DNA from 2 places in the Hymenobacter psoromatis genome. Region 1 is predicted to be linked to the other one. Evidence: riboswitches for the same ligand, from Rfam matches in the RefSeq annotation. Region 1 holds a riboswitch; the other holds the start of a gene.

The links. A riboswitch is a leader RNA that binds a small molecule or an ion and turns the genes downstream of it on or off. The one in region 1 is predicted to bind cobalamin.
Region 2: another riboswitch for cobalamin. It lies ahead of LC531_RS18535 (TonB-dependent receptor plug domain-containing protein); the one in region 1 lies ahead of LC531_RS17090 (acyl-CoA thioesterase).

The regions. Positions count from the first base shown of each region.
Region 1 is NZ_JAIFAG010000001.1:3,974,120-3,981,910, reverse strand. Features, by position in the region: gene LC531_RS23020 (transposase) at 1-120, opposite strand, end outside; gene LC531_RS17110 (hypothetical protein) at 119-352, shown strand; gene LC531_RS17105 (arylesterase) at 359-943, opposite strand; gene LC531_RS17100 (carotenoid biosynthesis protein) at 962-1,627, opposite strand; gene crtD (1-hydroxycarotenoid 3,4-desaturase CrtD) at 1,730-3,244, opposite strand; cobalamin riboswitch at 3,327-3,537, shown strand; gene LC531_RS17090 (acyl-CoA thioesterase) at 3,711-4,103, shown strand; gene LC531_RS17085 (class I SAM-dependent rRNA methyltransferase) at 4,128-5,321, opposite strand; gene LC531_RS17080 (SRPBCC family protein) at 5,455-5,898, opposite strand; gene LC531_RS17075 (OmpA family protein) at 5,913-6,593, opposite strand; gene LC531_RS17070 (hypothetical protein) at 6,692-7,791, opposite strand, start outside.
Region 2 is NZ_JAIFAG010000001.1:4,289,263-4,297,053, forward strand. Features, by position in the region: gene LC531_RS18510 (four-helix bundle copper-binding protein) at 170-505, shown strand; gene LC531_RS18515 (AraC family transcriptional regulator) at 557-1,129, opposite strand; gene LC531_RS18520 (hypothetical protein) at 1,139-1,486, opposite strand; gene LC531_RS18525 (hypothetical protein) at 1,643-1,909, shown strand; gene LC531_RS18530 (DUF5074 domain-containing protein) at 2,060-3,154, opposite strand; gene LC531_RS18535 (TonB-dependent receptor plug domain-containing protein) at 3,304-5,361, opposite strand; cobalamin riboswitch at 5,526-5,747, opposite strand; gene LC531_RS18540 (DNA-3-methyladenine glycosylase) at 5,839-6,477, shown strand; gene LC531_RS18545 (cation diffusion facilitator family transporter) at 6,563-7,558, opposite strand; gene LC531_RS18550 (Nramp family divalent metal transporter) at 7,772-7,791, shown strand, end outside.

The DNA of each region.
Region 1 (7,791 bases):
CGCCTGTGCTACCCGCGTGGCCATCTGCCCGTCTTGGTTTACGCGGCGGACCGTCTCGGTCCGAAAGGCTGCATCGTACTTGGTTCGCTGCCGTTTACTGGCTGGTTTTTCTGCTTCTATGACAAGGGAAAGTTACTTTTCCCGTGTCCACTTTTACCCGACCACCTCAGTGCGGGCCAAGGCCACCGGCATAACCTCCCTCTCCAACCAAGCCAATATTGATGCCCGTGCCACTGAAAAGCTCAAGCGCGAAGTCGCAAAGCTTGGGGCGCACATCGTGCTGTTGCAGGCCCAGAATACCCAGCGGGGCATTTATGGCATCACCAACCCCGATAGCCAGGGCTACTGGTAGCCCTGGCTACCCTGCGGGTCGCAGCAGGGGCTCCAGCACGGCCCACACGTTGGTGGCCAGCACCTGCTGGCCGGCGGCGTTGGGGTGCACGCGGTCGGGGAGGTTGAGGGCAGGGCGGCCCAGCACGCCCGCCAGCAAGGACGGAATAAACCCTACCCCCTCGCTGTGGGCCAGCTCCGCAAACAGCGCCCCGAATTCCTGGGCGTAGCGGCCCAGGCCGGGCAGGCCCAGCGGCCCCAGGTCGAAGGGCACCTGCAAGCCAGCCAGTACCCGCGGCGCGGCCGGGAACTGCCGCTTTACCTCTTGCAGCATAAAGCGCAGGTTGGCCGTGGTTTCGCGCACCGCAATGCCGCGCAGGCCGTCATTCGCGCCCAGTGCCAGCACGAAGGCCGCCACGGGCTGCCGGGCCAGCACCGCCGCCAGCCGCTGCCGCCCCCCGGCCGAGGTATCGCCACTCACGCCGTAGTTCAGGGCCCGGTAGGGTAGGCCAGCGGCGTCGAGCCGGGCCTGAAGGAGCGCCGGAAAGCTGGCCGCCGCCGGCAGGCCGTAGCCGGCCGTGAGGCTGTCACCGAAAAAAATCAGGTTACTCATCGCTAAAAACCGCTCGCCCTACCCGTTGAGCAAGGTCAGGCCGAAGAAAAAGAGCAGCTGCACCAAGTACACCAGCGGCACCAGCGGGTTGCGTTTAAGGAAGGGCGTGCGCACGAACAGCAGCTGCATGACCAGCGCCAGCAGCGCCCAGTCGCGGAAATTGCGCAGCGGGATAATATGGCCCGTCCAGTGCCAAAAATCGTAGCGGCCCGCCACCGGCTCCACGCACAGGTCGAAGCCCACCATCAGGGCCGCGCCCACCAGTACCCGCCCCCACCAGGGCAGTGGCAGGTAGGCCGCCAGTATGCCCGCCAGGTAGGTGGTAATCACCCAGTTGAGCCCGATAAGCCAGGGTGCGCCCATATACTGCGGCCCCAGCGTGGCCCCGTAGGTATAGTGTCCAAACAGCAAGCCCGTGTTGGTTCCCACCACCTCGGCCACCATGCCCAGCAAGAATGCCTGCATTACAAATAGCCAAAATAACAGGCCGCGCTCCAGCTGAAACGCCGCCAGCAGCCCCGCTGATAATAGCAGCGTGAGGGGCGTATATTTCAAATAAAAGGCCTTGTCCTGGCTGAACGCCAGCCCCAGAAAGCCCGTGATATGAAACAGCACTATCAAGCCTTGCGCTAGGCGCAGCCGGGTAGAGGAAGCCGCCGGCGCGGATACGTTCGATAACTCCATTTTGAGGAGTTAAAAGGTAAAGGTTAAGAGTTAAGGGTTGAAGATGGTTGCTTCGGCTAGCCACTTTTTTCAACTCCTAACTCTTAACTCTTAACTCTTAACTTATTTAGTAATTAGCTCGGCGACAATTTTGGCCGAAAGTAAACACAGCGGAATGCCGCCGCCCGGATGCACCGAGCCGCCGCAAAAGTACAGCCCCGCCAGCCGGCCCGAAAAATTAGGATGCCGCAAAAAAGCCGCCAGCGCGTTGTTGCTGGAGCTGCCATACAAAGCACCTCCAAACGACGACGTATCGGCTGCGATGCCGGGCGGCGTCCACACTTTTTCGGCTTGAATAAGCGGCTCTAAATCAATATTCAATGCCCGATTGAGCTTGGCCAGCACCACGCGGCGCGTGTGGGCCGTGAGGGCGGCCCAGTCCTGGCCCTCGTCGTGGGGCACGTTCACCATCACAAACCAGTTTTCGTGGCCGGGCGGCGCGTCGGTGGGCGTTTTCTTGCTCGTGATGTTGACGTACACCGTTACGTCGTCGGCCACGGTTTTCTCCTGGAAAATCGCGTCGAACTCCGCCTTGTAATCAGCCGAGAAAAAGATGTTGTGCAAATCCAGCTCGGAAAATTCGCGCCCTACCCCCCAATAAAAAATCAGTGCCGACGACGAGCGCGGCTGGCCCAGGGTGCGCTCCGGCGCAGGCTGGTGGGGTAGGAGGCGGCGATACGTCGGCACTACGTCCATGTTACTGACCACCAAGCCGAAGTCATATACATCTTGGTCGGTGCGCACGCCGGTAATAAGGTCGCCGGCCGTCAAAATCTCTCGCACCGGCTCATTAAATCTAAATTTCACCCCAAACTCCGCGCCCAGCCGGTGCAGGCTGCTGGCAATGGCGTAGATGCCGCCCTCGGGGTAAAACGCGCCGATGCCGTGCTCTAGGTGCGGAATGAGCGAGAGCGTGGCCGGTGCCTGGTACGGGTCGGATCCGTTGTAAGTAGCGTACCGGTCAAAGAGTTGCACCAGGCGCGCATCCTGGCCAAAGGCTGTTGAGTGGCGCGCGTGCATGGTGCCCGTGAGGCCGAGGGAGGGTAGGGCGGCCACCGCTTTTAGCGTTTCGGCGCTGAAATAGGTACTGGCTTTGTGCAGTGACTTATGCAAAAAAGTGCCCGCTGTGGCGTCGTAGGCCCGGCCGCTGCGCATCAGAAACTGCGCCACGGCCGCCGCCGGCACGCCTAGCTTCTGCTCCACTTCGGCCGCGAATTTGGGCGCGTCGGCCCAGGCGGTGAGGCGCGTGCCATCGGCAAAAAAGTAGTTGGTGATGGGGTCGAGGCGCTCGTAGCGGAAGTAGTCGGCCGGGTCGCGGTGGGCCAGCCGAAACACGTCGTCCACCAGCTGTGGCAGCGTGAACAGCGACGGCCCAGCATCAAAGCGGTAGCCGCCGGGCAGGCTGAACTGGTGCATTTTGCCCCCAAACGAGCCGCTGGCCTCAAATACCGTGACCGGGTGCCCGGCCACCGCCAGCCGCGCCGCGGCGGCCAGCCCGGCCACGCCCGCCCCGATAATGGCCACGGGCTGGCGCGGGGAGAAAGTTTTCTTTTTCGTAAACACTAAGTCTTTAACCACCACGGCCGGGGGATAAGTTTGGCCCGGCCCGCCGAAAATACGCGCTACCTTCGCGGCGGTTTACTGCTGCTACGATTTTTCAAGAAATCAACCAGCGGCCGGTTTTCGGTTTTTCCTCGTGAGGAGCCGGAATGAAAAGGGAAGCGGGTGCAACTCCCGCACAGACGCGCTACTGTAAGTGCCTTCGTGGCCGCAGCTCCTCGTGTTCCATTGGCGGGCCCCCGGGCCGGCTGAGAAGGACGGGCTGCCGGCCGGCACAGAGTCAGGAGACCTGCCGGCCGCCATTTGATGCCACCTCCGCGCTTTGGGGTTCCGCATCAGGTTTGGCACGCCGGCGGCCGGCTGTTGCGCGTGCGCGGCCGCCGGGGCGGGCGTAGCTAGGTCTGAATGAGGGCTTTAAAAGGAAAAGAGGGGGTAGGGAAACGTAGCGCGGCGCGCCGTGACTTTCCCTTTATCCCTACCCCCCATGCCAGCCCTCGCCGACCAGATTGCCCGCGCCGAAACGCGCATCTTCAAAGCCGTTTTCCCGAATACTGTCAACCATTACGACACGCTGTTCGGCGGCGCCACCCTGCACCTGATGGACGAGGTGGCCTTCATCACGGCCACCCGCTTCTCGCGCCTCAAAATGGTAACGGTATCCTCTGATAAAGTGGATTTTACGCATCCTATTCCAGGCGGCACGCTGGTCGAGCTCATCGGCAACGTGGTGCGCGTGGGCACCACCAGCCTGCAAGTGCGGGTCGAATTATTTGTGGAGCAGATGTACTCCGAGGACCGTCTGCTGGCCGTGACCGGCTCCTTCACTTTCGTGGCCGTGGACGAGAACCGGCGACCTACCCCCATCCGGCCAGTGTAGCGCGGACTCGCAGAGTCCGCGCTACTACTCTACCGCCAGCACGAGGCCCTTCAAGTACGCACCTTCGGGGTGAAAGAGGCTCACCGGGTGGTCGGCGGGCTGCGTGAGGCGGTGCAGGATGCGCGCCGGCCGCCCGGCTTCGATGGCGGCGGCCAGCACCGCGCCCTCAAACAACTCGGGACTAACGACTTGCGAGCACGAGAACGTGAAGAGCAACCCGCCCGGCGCGAGGTGCGCAATGCCGGCCGCATTCAGGCGCTTGTATCCCATGAGGGCGGCGTGGCGGGCGCTCTGGTGCTTGGCAAAAGCGGGCGGGTCGAGCACCAGCAGGTCGTACTCGGCCGAGTGGCTTTTGAGGAACGTGAGCACGTCGTCGGGGTAGGCGGCGTGGCGGTCGGCGTGGTGCGAAAGCTCGGCATTGCGCTCGGTTAAGGCAATGGCCTTCTTACTGCTATCGACGGAATGCACCAGCTCGGCACCGGCCTCCAGGGCATACACCGAGAAGCCGCCGGTGTAGCAAAACGTGTTGAGCACGCGGCGGCCGGCCGAGTAGCGGGCCAGCAGGGCGCGGTTGTCGCGCTGGTCGATGAAGAAGCCGGTTTTCTGGCCCGTCTCCCAGTCCACGGCAAACTGGTGGCCGTTTTCGTGCACCAGGTGCTCCGCGCCGGTGCTCGCGCCGAAGAGGTAGCCGTTCTTGTTGTCGCCCACGGCGTGGCCGGGCGTGGTTTCGGCGCTCTTGTCGTAGATGGCGCGCAGCTTATCACCAAACACAACTTTCAGGGCGTCAGCTATTTCGGGGCGGGCGCGGTACATGCCCACGCTGTGCGCCTGCACCACGGCCACATCGCCATACACGTCGATGATGAGGCCCGGCAGGCCGTCGCCCTCGGCGTGCACGAGGCGAAAAACGTTGGTATCGGCCGTGCCCGTGAGGCCCAGGCGCTGGCGCAGCGCGTAGGCGTTGGTCAGGCGCTTCACCCAAAAATCAGGTGTAGGGAGTTCGGCTTCCGGCCCAAAATCCAGCATCCGCACCGCGATGGAGCCGCTGCCCGAGTAGTGCCCTACCCCCAGCACTTCGCCCGATTGGGTTTCGACGCGCACCGCCTCGCCTTCCTGCGGCTCGCCCACCGCGCGGGTAATGGCCCCCGAAAAAACCCAGGGATGGCGGCGGCGCAGGGAGTGGTCTTTTCCGTTTTTGAGGACGACGGTGGTAGGCATGGCTACTAATTATGAATTGCGGGGCACAAAGGTCGTCATGCAGACCGCAGGGTCGCCTCTCGCCCGCTTCATTCAACGAGGCGAGCGAGAGGCGACCCTGCGGTCTGCATGATGACCTTTTTTACAGTATGCATTACCTAAACCAACGCCGGTACACCGGCCCGCGCAGCTTGAACTGCGCCCACAGGGCTGGCCGAATCAGCCAGTCGAGCCAGCGGCGGCCGGTGCTGAAATGAATATCCTCCACAATGACGCTGCCCCTACCCCCCGGCGCGGGCTCGATGAGGTGGCGGTGCCGCCACTGCCGCAGCGGCGCGGGCAAGATTTTGCCCTCATCCACGAAGTAGTGGGTGCCATCGGGCAGCGCGCCATTATCCGTGATGAGCGAAGTCCAGCGCCAGCGCTTGGGGCCCACTTGCAGCTCGATAATAACCGTATCGCCGGTGTTATTGCCGTCGTAGCGGATGAGGTGAAACTTCGGAAACGGCGGGGCCAAGGCCACGAATAGCTCGCGGGTGAAGCCGGCCAGGACCGCGGCGGGCGGCTGGGCCACCGGAAAGCGCAGGAGGAGGTGCATAGCCGGCTATACGGCTAGCGCGGGGGTAGGGGCTGGGCATCGAGCGAGCCGATTTTGGGCTGAATCTGGATGATGAAGCGCTTGTTGAGTTGCTCCTTGGCGTAGCCGCTGTAGCGCCCCGCGCCCCGGTAGCCGCTGCCCGCCGGAATTACCTCAATATTCTTCGGAAACTGAATGCCAGCCTGTTGCCACAAATACACCACGGCCAGCGCCCGGTTGTAGCTCAGCTCGCGCGCGGCCTGCTGGTCGGCGTTTTGCGGGGCATCGAGCGGAAAGTTGGGGTTCATCGCCGCCCTACCCTCGATGATGACGAGGTACTGAATGCCGTCGTTGCGCAAGCTCTGCACTTGGCGCAGCAGGAACTGCCCGGCCTCGATGAGCGGCTGCCGCGCCGCCGCCGGCAAGTCGTAGCGGCCGGGCTGAAACAGCACGTCGAAGTTCAACTCATAGCGCTTATAGCCCTTGTTATAAGTGAAATAGCGCGAGTTGTCGAGCCGTTTGAGCGCTTCCTTTATCTCGTCTAGTTTTTTCTTTTCCTTGAGCTGCACTTCCAGCTTGGCATTGGCCGCGATGAGGCCCTGCTGCTTGTCGTTGAAAAGCTTGTAGCTCAGCACGAACAGCACCAGCATAGTCAGGAACAGCGCCGTCATCAAATCGACGTAGCTGGGCCAGAAAAAGTCTTTGCTTTGCTTCATAGCGGAAGGAATGTAGAGACGCGACCCTTCGCGTCTCTTTTCAGCGCACAATCGTTCACGCGCCCAGAGACGCGAAGGGTCGCGTCTCTACACGCTTGCTACCCCACCATGCGCTGGAGCCAGTTGCGGCTGGTAAGCTTTTCGAGCACCGCGTTGGTGCGCTCGGTCTGGCGTAGCAGCTCCTCCTGGATGCGGCGGTTTTGCTCCAGCGGCTGTTGCAAGGCTTGCAGGGCCTGGGCGCTGCGCAGCGCCTGCACCTCCTGCAGCTGGTTGAGCCGCTGCTGCTGCTCGGGCAGCTGCTGGAAGGGTGAGAGGTACTCCACTATTTTTTGGTACACATTGTCCTGGTTGAGCTGCCGGAAGTGGGCACTCCACTGCGCGTGGGCGGACTGGGCTTCGGCCTCAAACTCGTCGCGGCGGCGGGCCAGCACGCGGTTCATCTGGGCGGCGTCTTCACTCAACGCCTGGCCTACGCCCTGGCTAATTTTGGCCAAAATGGCCTGGTGCTCGCCAAAAAACTGCGCCTGCTCCCGAATGCGGGCGTCGTGCTGGGCTAGGTAGCCGGGCACCTGGTCGAGGGCTTTTTCGAGGCTGCCGAGGCGGTCGAGTAGCGCCGTAATGGTGCGCGCCGTGCTGGCACCCTCGCTCACGGCCACGTTCAGGGCCTGCTGGTAGCCCAGAAATTTCTCGAAGGAAGCCGCGCTCTCATCTACCCTATCAAAAACCTTGATGGTGGCATTCGCCAGCTCGGTGTAGCCAATCTGCTGCAGCTTTTCGAGGAAGTTTTTCTGCACGCTGACATTCTCCGTGATGCTGCTGATGAGCGGCGTAAACTCCGCGATTTTCGAGAAAAAGTCAGCCTGAATCTTCGAGAAGAAGTCATTATTAAAGGTGTCCAGCACGGACTTTAAATTGCTCATGCTGGCCTGCATGTCCGAGTTGAGGCGGGGTAGGAGCGCCTTTTGCAGGAAATTGTAATAGCCGTTTTTGAGGCGGTCGCGAGTGGCGCGGGCCGATTTCAGCAGCTGGTTGCTGGCCAGCGTGAGCAGCAGGCCGGTAAAGCTGCCGCTCATCGCGATGAGAATGCCGCCCAGAAAGTGCGTCACGTCGGCGTTGTTGAACGACGCGCCGCCCGCCGCCGTGGGCGCGTCGCCAAACGGATTGACCAAGGCAATCAATCCCAAAATGGCGCCCAGAA
Region 2 (7,791 bases), 320 kb from region 1:
GCCGGTAAGGTTAGGGCCCCAGGCGTACATAATTCCGGCCTGCCTCCCGCCTACCCCCTGATTTTGCACGCGGGCCGCCCGCACTTTGCACCACCGTCCCGCCCGTGGCTCGCGTACAAGCAGAAGTAGGCCGGCCGCCGTGGCCCGCCGATTCCTTTTCCCAGTTTTTATGAAAAATGCCCCCGTTGAAAACCGCGCTCTGCTCGATGCCCTAGCCCGCTGCATCGCCGCCTGCGAATACTGTGCCGACGCCTGCCTCTCGGAAGACGATATAAAGATGATGGTTCCCTGTATTCGCCTTGACCGCGACTGCGCCGATATCTGCCGGGTCACAGCCGCCTTTATCGCCCGCAACTCGCCTCACGCGCCCCATATCATGAAAGAGTGCATCGAGCTGTGTCAGAAGTGCCACGACGAGTGCGCCAAGCACCAGCACGACCACTGCCAGCAGTGCGCCGAGGCTTGCAAAGCCTGCTTAGCGGCCTGCAAAAGCTACCAGGCATAAAAAGGCTTTCCCTGCGAGCATGCTGCGCAACATGCTCGCAGGGACAAGTACTTAGCCCAGCGCGTCCAGCGACAAGCGGTCGGGCTGGAGCATCCGGCGAAACTCGCTCACCGAGCGGCCCGTCACCTGCCGGAACTGGTTGCTCAGGTGCTGGCCCGAGGAATAGCGCAGCTGGTCGGCAATCTGCACCAGCGTCATTTCGCCGTAGCTAAGCAGCTCCTTCACGCGCTCTATCTTCATGCGAATGAGGTACTTCTCGATGGTGAGGTTGGCAGTGCGCGAGAATACCTTGCTCAGGTGCGAGTAGGTAGTGGCGAAGCGGTCGGCCAGAAAGGCCGAGGTGGTGAGCGGCGCGGGCGCAGTGCGCAGGTGCTCCAGGTACTCTTGCAGCACACCCTTAATTTGCTCGGTCAGCTGCTCGGCCCGGTCGAGCAGCACGTCGAAGCCCGCCTCGCGTAGTAGCGGAGCTACCACCCGCGGGTCAACGGGCGTATTGGCCGCCAGCTGGGCCGTACCCAGCGTGACGCTGGTGGGCTCGTAGCCGGCTTTTACCAATAAATTCTGAACCGCCTCGACGCAACGCGGGCAAACCATATTCTTGATATGCAACAGAGTAGTTTTCACGGACTAAATTTAAGATAAAGTAGAAGAACGCTGCGGGGGTGCGGGCCGGCTGGTCGGGCGGCGGGGGGTAGGCGGCGTGCTACCCGCCCAGCCCGCCCCAAACCACTGCCGGCTAGCCCAGCCAATAAACGGAATTACGACTAGAAAAGTAACGGATAAAAGGCAAAACCCCACAAAAAAGGTGGCGCTAAGCCGGCCTAAAAACCGGTCTCTGAAGCCAAACAGGTAGATAATCAAAAGGTTGCTCAGCACAAAGCTAACGGCGGCCAGCACGCCCACCCGCCGCCAGGGATAGGCGGCCAAGCGGCGGCGCAGGCGCGTGCGGCGCGGCGAAGGCGGGGGGGTAGGACGGGCCATGAGGCGCAAATTTACCGCCCTCGCCCCAACTGCCGCTCGGTGGGCAGCAACCCGCACCGTGCTTTTACGGTAGTAAGGGTGGGGTACCCGATTGGGCCCTACCTTCCCGCTTTCGTTCACTAGCTGCCAGCCGGGCGGCCCTATTTCCCTTTTTTCATGACCCGTACCTACCGCCTGTTGGGGCTGCTCACCACCCTGTCGCTGTCTCTCGCCGCCTGCGGCACTAGCACCAAGCCCGGCAGTGTCAACGTGGAAGATGGCGCGTTCAAGCAAGCCGAAGCGCCTACCATGCAAGGCACTGCCAATGGCGACTCGCTGGCCGCTGGCCTGTTGCGCACCTCCAGCCACCAGCGCACTGGCAAGGAAATATATAAAAATACCGACAAAGCTTCGGATGCCAACCACGACGGAATCGCGGACTAACACCGCAGCTTTTGCTGGCGCTTGCATTCGCCACCAACACGTAGAAAGGCCCCTCTTCCACGCGGAAAGAGGGGCCTTTTTCTAAAGTCTAATGCGGCTATCGAGCACCACCCGAATCCGCGAAATCTGCTTCATCCGCAAAATCGGCGATTAATAAAAGGCCGCGCCATTCGAGCCAATGCCCGTGCTGAACGAGTCGATGGCCGTGCCGTTGGCGCGGTAGCGAATCAGCTGGCTAGCGGCCGAAAACGAGGCATCCAGCACGTAGAGCGTATTGTCTTTGGGGTCAATATCGAAGCCGTAAAAGGCGGATAGCTTCGAGAAATTGCGCTGGATGAGCGGCTTAGCGGGCAGGGCCGTGGCCGTCACATCCACTTGGTACTCGCTATTGCCGAGCGTGTAGTACAGCTGGTCGCCGGTCGTGCTGACGCGCAGCTTACTGGGCGAATCGCCCGCTGCAAAAGGCAGCGCGGACTGCACGGAGTTCGAGCCGGTATTGAAATGCAAAAGCGCGCCCGGTGTAGACGAAATGACGGCGTAGGTCACGGGGTCGTACTTCGTGATGCCGCCGCACAGCACCCACACACTGCCGTTCTTGTCGGCAACCAGGCTGGCGGGGCCGTCGGCCACGGTCACGGTGCCCGTCGCCTTGCCCTGGTTCGGGTCAATCACCGTCACCGTGTTCCCGTTCGAGTTGGGGACGTAGAGGATGCCGTTGTTATTCAGCGGCTTCTCGGGGTTGAGGCCGGTGGCGATGGTACCGGTGATAGTGTTAGTAGTCAGGTCAATAATAGACACCCGGCCGGCCGTGGCGCTCAGCCACTCGGTCACGTAGCCCTTGGTGCCGGCCGTCACCATGTAGCGCGGCTGCACTAGGCCGTTGATGGTGGCTACCGACTTGAAATCGGGCAGCGTCACCACTTCCACCTTGTTGCTATTGTTGACGACGATATAACCAAAGTTGTTATAAATGGTCATGGACTGCGCCACGTCGCCCAGCGCCCGGGCGTTGGCGGCCTGGAAAATATCGGGGGCCGACACCTTGGCTGCCGTCTTATCAAAAAGCGTCACCGAAGCCGTGGACTTGCCATAGCCTCCCTCGTTCGTCACGTACACGTTGGTACCGGGGCCAGCGGAGGGGGTAGGGGTCACATTATTGTTTTTCGATTCGCAGCTCGCCAGCAGCAAGCCGCTAAAAGCCAGCGCCAACGCCGGGCGGAAGTAAGCAGAGAACGGGTTTTTCATCTAAAAAAGGAAAGGGTAAAAGGATTTATTATTGGGTTTGTCAAACAATAGACTGTTTCATTTCAGACGTAATAGACTGACTTCCAGAAGAAAAGCTAGCAGCCAGGTTCCGCTTTCAAGACCTCGCTACTAGCCAGTCGCTCAAAAACTCACCGCCAGCCCACGCGCAGGCTGGCCAGCAGCGCCCGCGGCGGGGCCGGCCGCGCCGAGTAGGTGTAGTAGCTGAGGTTGAGTAGGTTGCTACCCTGCACCAGCACCGTGAAGGCCAGCGGCCCACCCGCCCGGCGCAACGTATAGCCCGCCGTGGCCGCCAGCGGCCAGAAAGCCGGCAGGTAGCCCGTGCCCGAGTTGTCGGCATACACCAGCCCGGTGCGGCCCAGGGTGGTGCCCAGCTGCCAGGGCCCCAGCGTCTGGTCCAGGGTCAGGGCCACTTGGTGCAGCGGCACGAAGGCCAGCTGCCGGCCGGTGGGGTCGGGGTCGTCGGCCGCGCCCTGGGTTTTCTGGGTCGAGGTGAAGGCGTAGCTGGCGCGGCCGTGCGCGGCGTAGCGGCCCCGGCTGGCGCGCAGGCCCACGGCCGCTTCGAGGCCCTGGCTGCGTACCTGGCGCAGGTTGCGCGGGCTGTAGATGCCGCGCGCGTCGGGCAGCCACTGCACCCACTCATTCACGGTTTGGGAGTAAGCCGTCAACTCGCTGGTGAGAGTAGCCACGCGGCTCAGCGGGCGCTGGTAGCTGAGGCCGGCCTCGCCGCCCCAGCCGTTTTCGGGCCGTAGGTTGGGGTTGCCGCCGGGCCGGTAATAGCGCTCGTTCAGGGTCGGGGCGCGGTAGGTGCGGGCTAGGTTAGCTTTGGCGGTCAGTAAGTGAGTAGGGGAGGAAGTGAGTAAATGAGGGATAGAATCGGGGCTGAATTTTTCCTGGGAGAAAATCGTCCACTCGGCTCCTAAAGTGGGAGTTAAAGGCGCGAAGCCGGCCGGCAGCAGCGCCTGGCGCAGGTTGGCCGTGAGGTGCAGGGTAGGGCGCGGGTCGAAGCGCAGCAGGGCGAAGGCCGCGCTGCGGTTTTCGCTGATGGTGCCGCCGTAGCCATCGGCCAGGGCGGCAAAGTGCTGCGCCTCGGCCCCCAGGCGCAGGGTGCCGCGCTGGCCCAGCGGGCGCGTGTACTCGGCCTGCACCTGGTTCGTCTTCACGTCCGAGTTGCTGCGCGCCACCTGGTCGGAAGCGTAGTTCAGCACGTCATCGAACCACGCGGCGCGCACCGCCCACTGGCCGCCGTGGCGTAATACCTGGCGGTAGCCCAGCAGCAGGCGGCGGCTCTGGTCGCGCTCGCGGGCGTGGTCGTTGGCCGCGCCGGCCGCGAGTTGAATCTCGCGGTCCGCATCCGTGAGCCAGGTGCCGGCCGTCAGCTCGCCGGCCGGGCCCAGGCGCAGGGTCAGGTCCTGGCTGAGGCTCCACTGGTGCAGCAGGGCGGCGTTTTGGGCGTAGCGGCGTACTAGGCCGGTTATTTCGGGGTTGAGGTAGGGATAATTATTATCGGCTTGGCGGTAGCTGGCGGCGGCCCGAAACGCCGCCCGGCCGCCCGCCGCCTGGGCCGTAGCGCTGCCGGCGCGCAGACCCCAGGCCCCGGCATCGGCCTGGGCAGTAGCGCGCAGGGGGGTAGGGTGAAAATCGGCCTGCGTATCGAGCAGCACCGTGCCACCGATGGCCCCGTTGCCGTAGAGCGCGGCGGCCGGGCCGGGCTGCACCACCACCTCGCGCAAGCCATTCAGCGGCAGTAAGTTAAAATCAGCCTCGCCCAGCGTGGGCAGGTTGATATTGAAGCCATTCCAGAGCACGGCCGTGTGGCGCGCCGCCGTGCCCCGCAGGCTGATGGACGCCAGCTGCCCCGGCCCGTAGTTTTTGATGTAGGCCGGCGTGCGGGCTTGCAGCACGTCGGCCACGGTGCCGCTGCGGTACTGGCTGAGGGCCAGCGAGTCCACGGTCCACCGCGTGGTGCCCACCGCGAAGCGGCTGGGCCGCACGGCGCGCACCCGCGCCTCGGGCAGCCGGTGGGCGCGGGTCGTGAGCGTATCGGGCCGGGCGGGGGGGGTAGGGCGGCCGGGCGTGGTTTGGGCGTGCGCGGCGGGGCCGGCGGCCAGCAGCGCCGCCAGGGCACAGCCGCGCCCCCGGCCCGAAAGGTCAAAAAAGAATTGTGCTAAAAACTTGAAAACCAACACGAACTAAATTTTCTGGCGAAAATTCAGTCCAAAACCCCGTCAAAATTCCCGGCCGAAACCGGAAACCCCCGTCGGGGCTGAGGCCAAGCGCCCCCGCCTGCCCCCGGCCGCGAAGCCGGGGTGGGGTAGGGATGCTCGTTCTCCGCGCGTCCTCCGCGCGCGCTGAACCTGTGAATGCCCTGGCAGGTCTCCTGGCTTGCGCTGCCGGGTGGGCGGCCTTCCCACCAGCCTGGTTATCAAGGGATAACCAAAACCAGCAGTGGCGTGGGGTGCCCACCCCGATGTAGCGCGTACAGTTGCGGGGACAGCTCCGGCTTTGAACCGGATTCCCTTTTCAACCTCGCTCCGTGGGTAGGAGTCTGGTCACCGTGGCGGGCGCAAAGGTAGGGGGTAGGGAACCGTTCGTCATGGCGAGCGTAACGAAGGGGAGCGTGGCCATCGCACCCGAACGATACCTGGGCGACTCGTTCGGGTGCGATGGCCGCGCTCCCCTTCGTTACGCTCGCCATGACAAATTTCCTACCCCCCGAATTCTACCAGCGCCCCGACGTGCTCACCATTGCCCGCGAGCTGCTGGGTAAGCGCGTTTGCACGCGTATTGATAATGAATTAACTACCGGCCGCATCGTCGAAACCGAAGCCTACCGGCACGAGGGCGACCCCAGCATCACGCTGCATTTGCAGCGCAAGGCCCGGCAGGCGCAGGCCCTGTACCAGCCCGGCGGCCACGCCTATCTCTACACCGTGTACCGGGTCCACACGCTTTTCAATATCACTACCCACGACGCGGAGCACCCCGACGCGGTGCTTATCCGCGCCATCGAGCCGCTGGAGGGCCAGAACGTTATGCTGCGCCGCCGCGGCCTGCCCAAGCTGGCCCACAACCTCACCGCCGGCCCCGGCGTGCTCAGCCAGGCGTTGGGCCTCACGCCCGCCCTCAACGGCGAACTGCTCACCGGCCCCCGCATCTGGCTAGAAGACGCGGGCGAAGTTGTGGAAGAGGGGAATATTATTGCCAGCTCCCGCGTGGGCCTCGACTACGCTGGAGCGAAAGCCGTGGCCCTCCCCTGGCGCTTCCGCCTGAAGGACAGCAAGTGGACCAGCCCGGCGAAATAGTGAGGTGGTGAGCAATGAGTAAAAAGAACGTCATGCTTCGACAAGCTCAGCATGACGTTCTTTTTACTCATTGCTCACCACCTCACTATTTCGCCAAATGGTGCCGCTCGTCTTTCACGGCGTTGTGGATATCCCACTCGATTTCGCGCTCGAAAGCGTGGCGGCGCACGGGGCAGTCGGGCATGTGGCACAAGGAGCAAGCGGCGAAGGAGCACGGGTCGGCGTGCACGAACATTTCAATTTCCACGGCCGCGAAACGCGCCCGAATCAGCTCTTCTACTTCGTGGATTTCGGTGTGGACTTTTTCCAGCGAGAGGTAATAGGGCATCTGCATGTGGCAGTCGATGTGCAGATTAGCGCCGTAGCGCTGCACGCGCAGGTTGTGCACATCTATCCAGCAGGGTCGGCGCAGGCGCTGCAATTCGGCGATTACCTCGGCCACGGTCGAGAGGTCGCTCTCATCCATGAGGCCCGATACGGAGCTTCGGACCAGCTGGTAGCCATTGAATAAGATAAAAGCGCCCAGCGCCAGCGCCGCGCCCGCGTCGAAGCGGATGATGCCCGTGAGCTGCACCAGCACCAGCGCCGCCGACGACACGATGCTCGTGAGCGCGTCGAGGTAGAGGTGCTGGCCATCGCCCGCCAGCGCCACCGACTGCACCCGCCGCCCGGCCCGCACCAGCCACATGCCCAGCCCAAAATTGACCACCGCCGTGCCCGCCAGTAGCGCCACGCCCCAGTCGGGCCGCGCCACCGGGTGCGGGTGCAGAAAGCTTAGCGTGGCGCTGTACAGGATAAATATGCCGGCGATAAAAATCAGCGCGCCCTCGAAGCCCACCGACAAATACTCGATTTTGCCGTGGCCGTAGGGGTGGTTTTCGTCCTTGGGCAGGTCAGCCAGGTAGAGGCTGTAGAGCGCAAAACCGCTGGTAAACACATTGATAATGCTCTCCAGCGCATCCGTGAGCACTACCTGGGATAAGGTGAGGCGGTAGGCGTAGAACTTAGTGAGCACCAAGACGATGCTCACGACCAGCGAGAGCAGACCCAGGCGGCGCTTGAGGCCAGGCGAAGCGGACATAAAAGGCAGGTTGGGCGCGCAAAGGTCGGCACGGCGGCCCGATGGGCTTATAGGGTGGGATTTAGCCGGCCGGCTACCAACGCCGGCCGGCTAAATCCCACCCTATAAGCCCGCAACTTTTTCGGGCAAAAAGGAGTATTTAGACAGCTTTAAAATTATTTTTAGGTTAGTCTAAAAAATATACTACCTTTGCAGCCGCTACCTCCTCATTCCGTGTCCCCAATCGTTGCTAC